3 regions of the Bradyrhizobium sp. AZCC 1678 genome follow, and region 1 is predicted to be linked to each of the others. Evidence: predicted binding sites of a transcription regulator. Region 1 holds the regulator's gene; each other region holds the start of a gene.

Region 1 (2,200 bases):
CTACGATCTATCCAATCGGCACTGCACTGCCGCATGTGCAATCCGGCGCCATAAGGGCACTGGCGACAACTGGATCGCAACGATCCCCGCTGCTTCTCGATGTGCCGACGGTTCGGGAGGCCGGATATTCCGCGCTGGAAGCCAACGAGTGGTTTGGCGTCTTCGTTCCGGCAAATACGCCTGCCGGAACGGTGAACCGCCTCAATGAGGCGATCCGCGCGGTGGTGAACACCGACGCCTTCAAAACGGCCTTGGCCAAGCTTTCCGTAGATCCCGCCGGCCAAACGCCGAAGGAATTTGCGCAACTGATCAAATCCGATTTCGACCGCTGGGGCCCAATCGTCCAGGCCTCCGGCTTTACGCCAGAAGATTGAGGGGGTCATGGACAACTCAACGGGCACGCGGCTGCACCGGACACCGGACCAGATTCTCGGTCCCTACTTCCCGACCGGGCAGACGCCAGCCTCACAAGCCGACCTGACCTCGGTCAGGGGTTTCGAAGGGTGTGCGCAGGGAGAAATCATCGAGGTCACAGGGAGGGTGCTCAATCTCGACGGCGAACCCGTTCGCGGGGTACCCGTCACGATCTGGCAGGCCAACACTTTTGGCCGCTACGTGCATGCCAACGACCTCAATCCCGCGCCGCTCGATCCACGCTTTGTCGGTTGCGTCGGCATTCTATCTGATAACGACGGCGTCTATCGGATCAAAACCGTCAAGCCTGGAGCTTATCCCGCAGGTCCAGATTGGATGCGCCCGCCTCATATCCACTTCGAAGTTCACGGCCGATTCGAGCGGCTGATCACCCAGATGTATTTTCCCGGCGAGCCGCTCAATGCCTGCGACAGGCTGCTCAACGCTGCGCTGCGTCCCGATCTGCTGATTGCAGAGCCACTTCCATCGGAAGATGGAGCAGACCATCGCGTTCTGAATTTCGATATCGTTCTTGCGCGGGGCTGACTTCGGTCGCGCCCTACTCCACCTTCGCAAACCTGTCATCCAGCGCATACCCCGCGCCGCGCACGGTGCGGATCGGGTCCTGTTCGCGGCCCGGGTTGAGCAGTTTGCGCAGGCGGCCGATGTGGACGTCGACGGTGCGCTCGTCGATATAGATGTCGCGGCCCCAGACGCTGTCGAGCAACTGCTCGCGGCTGAAGACGCGGCCGGGATGCTCGAGAAAAAATTCCAGCAGGCGATACTCGGTCGGGCCGAGATCGATGGAGCGGCCCGAACGCGCGACGCGGCGTTTTTCGCGGTCGAGTTCGATGTCGCCATAGGTGAGCACGGTGGCGAGCCGCTCGGGACTTGCCCGCCGCAACAGGCCCTTCACCCGCGCCAGCAGCTCCGGCACCGAGAACGGCTTGACGATGTAATCGTCGGCGCCGGTCGCCAGGCCCCGCACCCGCTCGCTCTCCTCGCCGCGTGCCGTGAGCATGATGATCGGCAATTGCTTGGTCTCCGGCCGGGCGCGCAGGCGGCGGCAGAGTTCGATGCCTGACAGCCCCGGCAGCATCCAGTCGAGCACGACGAGATCCGGCACGCGCTCCTTCAGCCGCGTATCGGCGTCGTCGCCGCGGGCGACGGTTTCGACGTCATAGCCTTCAGCGTCGAGGTTGTAGCGCAACAGCGTGGTCAGCGCTTCCTCGTCCTCGACCACCATTATGCGCGCGCTCATTCTTGTATCCCTCAGCTATTCGGTATCGTGGTCGCAAACGTCGTCATGTCGCCCTTGGGGCGCTGGTCGAGCATCTGCTGTCCCTCGATCATGTAGAATACGGTTTCGGCGATGTTGGTGGCGTGGTCGCCGATCCGTTCGATGTTCTTGGCGCAGAACATCAAATGAATGCAGAACGAGATGTTGCGCGGATCTTCCATCATGTAGGTGAGAAGTTCGCGGAACAGCGAGGTGCAGATGGCGTCGACTTCCTCGTCGCCCTTCCAGACCGCCATCGCCGCCGGCAGGTCGTGCGCCGCATAGGCATCCAGCACCGACTTGACCTGCGACTGCACCAGATCGGTCATGTGCTCGAGGCCGCGGATCAGCTTCAGTGGCTGGAAATCGTTCTCCAGCGCGGCAACCCGCTTGCCCATGTTCTTGGCGAGGTCGCCGATCCGCTCCAGATCGGTGGCAACCCGCATGGCGCCGACGATTTCGCGCAGGTCGATCGCCATCGGCTGGCGCCGCGCGATGGTCAGCACC
Region 2 (2,200 bases), 4.8 Mb from region 1:
CCGCCGTTGCTAGCCGGTGCCGAACGCCTTGAAGGTGATGATGGTGTGGGTGTCCTGGATGCCCGGAATCACCTGCACCTTCTCGTTGACGAAATGGCCGATGTCGGTGTCGTTATCGACGTAGAATTTGACCAGCAGATCGTAATCGCCGGCGGTGGAATAGATCTCCGAGGCGATCTCGGCCTCCGCGAGCGCATTGGCGACGGCATAGGACTGGCCGAGCTTGCATTTGAACTGGACGAAGAAGGGAACCATCGCTGTCGTCTCCAAAAATGTTGGCCCCAATAGGCCAAAAACCGCCGGGGATGGCAAGCCAGCTTGCCGCCCGTGCCCTGCCGCGGTAGGACAATTCATGGCCCTCACCACACGATTTGCGCGAGGCTTGCGATGACGACGCCGATCGCGCTCACCATCGCCGGCTCGGATTCCTCTGGAGGAGCGGGCATCCAGGCCGACCTCAAGACGTTTGCCGCGCTCGGCGTCTACGGCGCCTCCGTGATCACGGCGCTGACCGCGCAGAACACCACGGGCGTCAGCGGCATCCACCAGGTACCGGCGGAGTTCGTGACCGCGCAGATCGACGCGGTGTTTTCAGATCTCGACGTCGGCGCGGTCAAGATCGGCATGGTGGCGCACCCGCCGGTCATCGATGCCATCGTCGCCGGGCTCAAGCGCTGGGCGCCGAAGCATGTCGTGCTCGATCCCGTGATGGTGGCAACTTCGGGCGACCGGCTGCTCGCGACCGAAGCCGTCGACGCGTTGCGGACCAGGCTCATTCCGCTGGCGTCGGTGATCACGCCCAATCTGCCGGAAGCCGCAGCGCTGCTCGACGAAGGCGTGGCGGCGGACGAAGCCGCCGTCGAGAAACAAGGCAGGCGATTGCTGGCGCTCGGTTGCAAGGCGGTGCTGATCAAGGGCGGCCACGGGGAGGGCGCCGAGAGCATCGACTATCTGATAGATTCCTCCGGTGTCACCGCACTCGCCGCGCCGCGCATCGCCACAAAAAATACCCATGGCACCGGCTGCTCGCTCTCCTCGGCGATTGCCGCGGAGCTCGCGAAAGGCGAGGGCATGGACAGCGCCGTGCGCAACGCCAAGGCCTGGGTCAGCGCTGCGATTGCGGAGGCGGACCGTTTCAGCGTTGGCCGCGGTCACGGGCCGATCCATCATTTTCACAAGTTTTATTGAAGCAAGCGTAGCCCGGATGGAGCCAACGGGTCGCGTGAATGCGCGCCCCGTTGGCTCCATCCGGCTACGTATTGCCTCTCCACTGTCGCCTGCCTGTCGCATCGCGCTGCTATCCGCAAGTGGGGGGCGCGGCAGTGATTCTCGCGGAAATATCGCGGCGTGAACAGTCATCGCCCTGTCACAGAAATCTGTCAGGGGACAGGTATGGGTAGTGACTCCTTGAGTGAAGAAAGCCCGGAACGGCGTTTTCGCACCTTGTTTATCTCCGATGTTCATCTCGGAGCCCGCGGCTCGCAAGCCGATCGATTGCTGGATTTCCTCAAGAGCCATGACGCCGACACCATCTATCTCGTCGGCGATATTGTCGATGGCTGGGCGCTGAAGTCGAGCTGGTACTGGCCGCAATCGCACAACGACTTCGTGCAGAAGATGCTGCGCAAGGCGCGCAAGGGCGCCAAGGTCATCTACGTGCCGGGCAATCATGACGAGTTCCTGCGCAACTATTACGGCACGCATTTCGGCGGTATCGACGTGGTGGAGAACACCATTCATGAGGGCGTCGACGGCAAGCGCTATCTCGTCATCCATGGCGATATTTTCGACCTCGTGGTGCAGAACGCGCGCTGGCTCGCCCATCTCGGCGACAAGGCCTATGATTTCGCCATTCAGATGAATCGCCTCGTCAATTTCTTCCGGCGCATGTTCGGCGTGCCCTATTGGTCGCTGTCGCAATGGGCGAAGCTGAAGGTCAAGAACGCCGTGAACTATATCGGCGCGTTCGAAAAGACCTTGGCCGGCGAGGCGCGGCGGCACGGCGCCGACGGCGTGATCTGCGGCCACATCCACTACGCCACCATCCGCGACGAGCATGGCATCCGCTACATGAATTGCGGTGACTGGGTGGAAAGCTGCACTGCGCTCGCCGAGCACGAGGACGGCCGGTTCGAGATCATCACCTGGACCGATCCACTGCGAAGGACGGTGCCGGTTCCCCGCGTCGCGGCGCGCGCCG
Region 3 (2,200 bases), 5.3 Mb from region 1:
ATGTCGCGAAGTTCCGCAGCGAGTGCACGCGCGTGGAGGCCGCGATCGGCCAGCCGGTGGCGCAGGCAGCTGAATAAGTTTCGCTTATCTTGGCTGTTCTTGGCTGTGAACTTTTCCACAGCCGGGATCATTCACCAGTAATCTTGCGGGCGGGATCGGCTGGCATTGTGCGGCCGGCTGCCTACATGATGGCCGTTCTTCAGATTTTTGGTTGATTTCAGGAGGCCTTCGATGGTCCTGAAAAGCGCTTTTGCGGTAGCACTTTGCACGGGGCTCCTGATGTCGGGCAGCACCGCGCTGGCAGACGACTACAAGGCCGGCGAGCTCATTGGCCTCGATCTTTCGCAGGCCGTGCTCTCGCCGAAGCGGCTCGGCCCGGAGACGCGATTCGCCCCGGTCCGGATCGAGGCCAGAAACGATGCCCGGCCGGTGAAGACGGAGCGCGTGGTTGTGCCCAAGGAAGCCGCGCCCAAGCCTCAAGTAGCGCCTCAGGTAGCTGCTCACGTAGCACATGAGCGCGCCGAGAAACCGCGTGTGGAGAAACCGCGTGGCGCCGCCCGCACCAAGCTGGCGCGGCGTCATACCAATCCGCTCGACGCGCAGGCGCGCGACACGCGGATCCAGACCTGGCCGTGCAAGTCCGGCGGCATCTGCGGCTGGCAGCGGTAGTATTTGTTCGTAGTTTGTAGGGTGGGCAAAGCGAAGCGTGCCCACCATCTCTCCGAGTTCGTTGGCGTGAATGGTGGGCACGCTTCGCTTTGCCCACCCTACGATTCGCTTGGATGGGTTTCGCTTCGCTCTACCCATCCTACGATTCCACGTCATCCATCTGTCGTAAAACCTTCGGCCAGGAGTCAAATTTCTCGGGCACACCTTCGTCGTGATTCGACGAGGGTGCTTCGATGCCGATTGCGATACGCGCCGGGCAAAGCCTGAACCGGCGTCAGTTGCTGGTCCGCTCCGCCGCGACATTTGCCGTTGCCGGTCTCGGCAGCCTCGCCAGACCACATCTCAGCCGCGCCGCGGATCGTCCGCTCATCGCCAGCGGGATTCAGTCGGGCGACGTCTCGGCTGATTCCGCGGTGATCTGGGCGCGCGCCGATCGGCCGGCGCGGATGCAGGTTGAATGTTCTGTTGTCGAGAGCTTCAAGACCATCCTTCGCATCGTTACCGCCGATGCCTTGCCGGACAGCGACTTCGTCTCAAAAGTTCTGCTCGATGGCCTGCCGGCGGGGCAGGACATCTTCTATCGCGTGCGCTTCGATGATATCAGCGAGAGCGGCATCGAAGGCGAGGTGCAGGTCGGGCATTTCCGCACCGCGCCCACCGCGCGAAGCCATATTTCGTTCGCGTGGTCCGGCGATACCGCCGGCCAAGGTTGGGGCATCGATCCCTCGCGCGGCGGTATGCGCACCTACCGTACCATGCTCGACAACCGTCCGGACTTCTTCATCCATTCCGGCGATCACATCTATGCAGACTGTCCGGTGGAACGCGAGCTGAAGCTGCCCAATGGCGAGATCTGGCGCAACATCGTCACCGAACAGAAGTCCGTGGTGGCGCACAGCCTCGAACAGTTCCGCGCCAACTACAAATATAATCTGGTCGACGACAATCTGCGCGCCTTCAACGCCGAAGTGCCGATGTTCGCGCAATGGGACGATCATGAGGTGACCAACGACTGGGCGCCGATCGGCACCGCCGACGAGACCGGCTATGCCGAGGACGGCTCTTCGCTTCTGGTGGCGCGGGCGCGCCGCGCGTTCCATGAATTCATGCCGATGCGCGCGACGCCGGCGCAGGACGGCCGCATCTATCGCAAGATCGCCTACGGTCCGCTGCTCGACGTCTTTATGATCGACATGCGCAGCTACCGCGATTCCACCTTTAACAAGCGCGACGACCAAAGCGAGACCCGCATCCTCGGCGCGGCGCAACTGGCCTGGCTGAAGCGCGAACTGGTGGCCTCCGATGCGACCTGGAAGGTGATCGCCGCCGACATGCCGATCGGCCTGATCAGCGAGGATGCTATTGCCCTCGGCGATGGCCCGCCGGAGCGGCGCGAGCACGAGATTGCCGATCTGCTGTCGTTCATGAAGCGCGCCGGCATCCGCAACACGGTGTGGCTGACCGCCGACATGCATTACACGGCCGCGCATCATTACGATCCGAACCGCGCGGCGTTTCAGGATTTCGAGCC

Evidence for each region. Region 1 encodes PhoB, which activates phosphate uptake and scavenging genes when phosphate is short. Its sites were predicted from a motif close to TGTCATNNANCTGTCAT; they were not measured.
Region 2: the regulator PhoB is predicted to act here: its motif matches at 1,354-1,370, upstream of V1294_RS29220 (UDP-2,3-diacylglucosamine diphosphatase).
Region 3: the regulator PhoB is predicted to act here: its motif matches at 820-836, upstream of V1294_RS31605 (alkaline phosphatase D family protein).

Annotation. Positions count from the first base shown of each region.
Region 1 is NZ_JAZHSE010000001.1:1,295,558-1,297,757, reverse strand. It holds gene V1294_RS06105 (tripartite tricarboxylate transporter substrate-binding protein) at 1-374, shown strand, start outside; gene V1294_RS06100 (protocatechuate 3,4-dioxygenase) at 382-960, shown strand; gene phoB (phosphate regulon transcriptional regulator PhoB) at 974-1,675, opposite strand; gene phoU (phosphate signaling complex protein PhoU) at 1,687-2,200, opposite strand, start outside.
Region 2 is NZ_JAZHSE010000001.1:6,071,464-6,073,663, reverse strand. It holds gene V1294_RS29230 (Lrp/AsnC ligand binding domain-containing protein) at 10-255, opposite strand; gene thiD (bifunctional hydroxymethylpyrimidine kinase/phosphomethylpyrimidine kinase) at 388-1,188, shown strand; gene V1294_RS29220 (UDP-2,3-diacylglucosamine diphosphatase) at 1,393-2,200, shown strand, end outside.
Region 3 is NZ_JAZHSE010000001.1:6,582,467-6,584,666, reverse strand. It holds gene V1294_RS31615 (indolepyruvate ferredoxin oxidoreductase family protein) at 1-77, shown strand, start outside; gene V1294_RS31610 (hypothetical protein) at 232-669, shown strand; gene V1294_RS31605 (alkaline phosphatase D family protein) at 903-2,200, shown strand, end outside.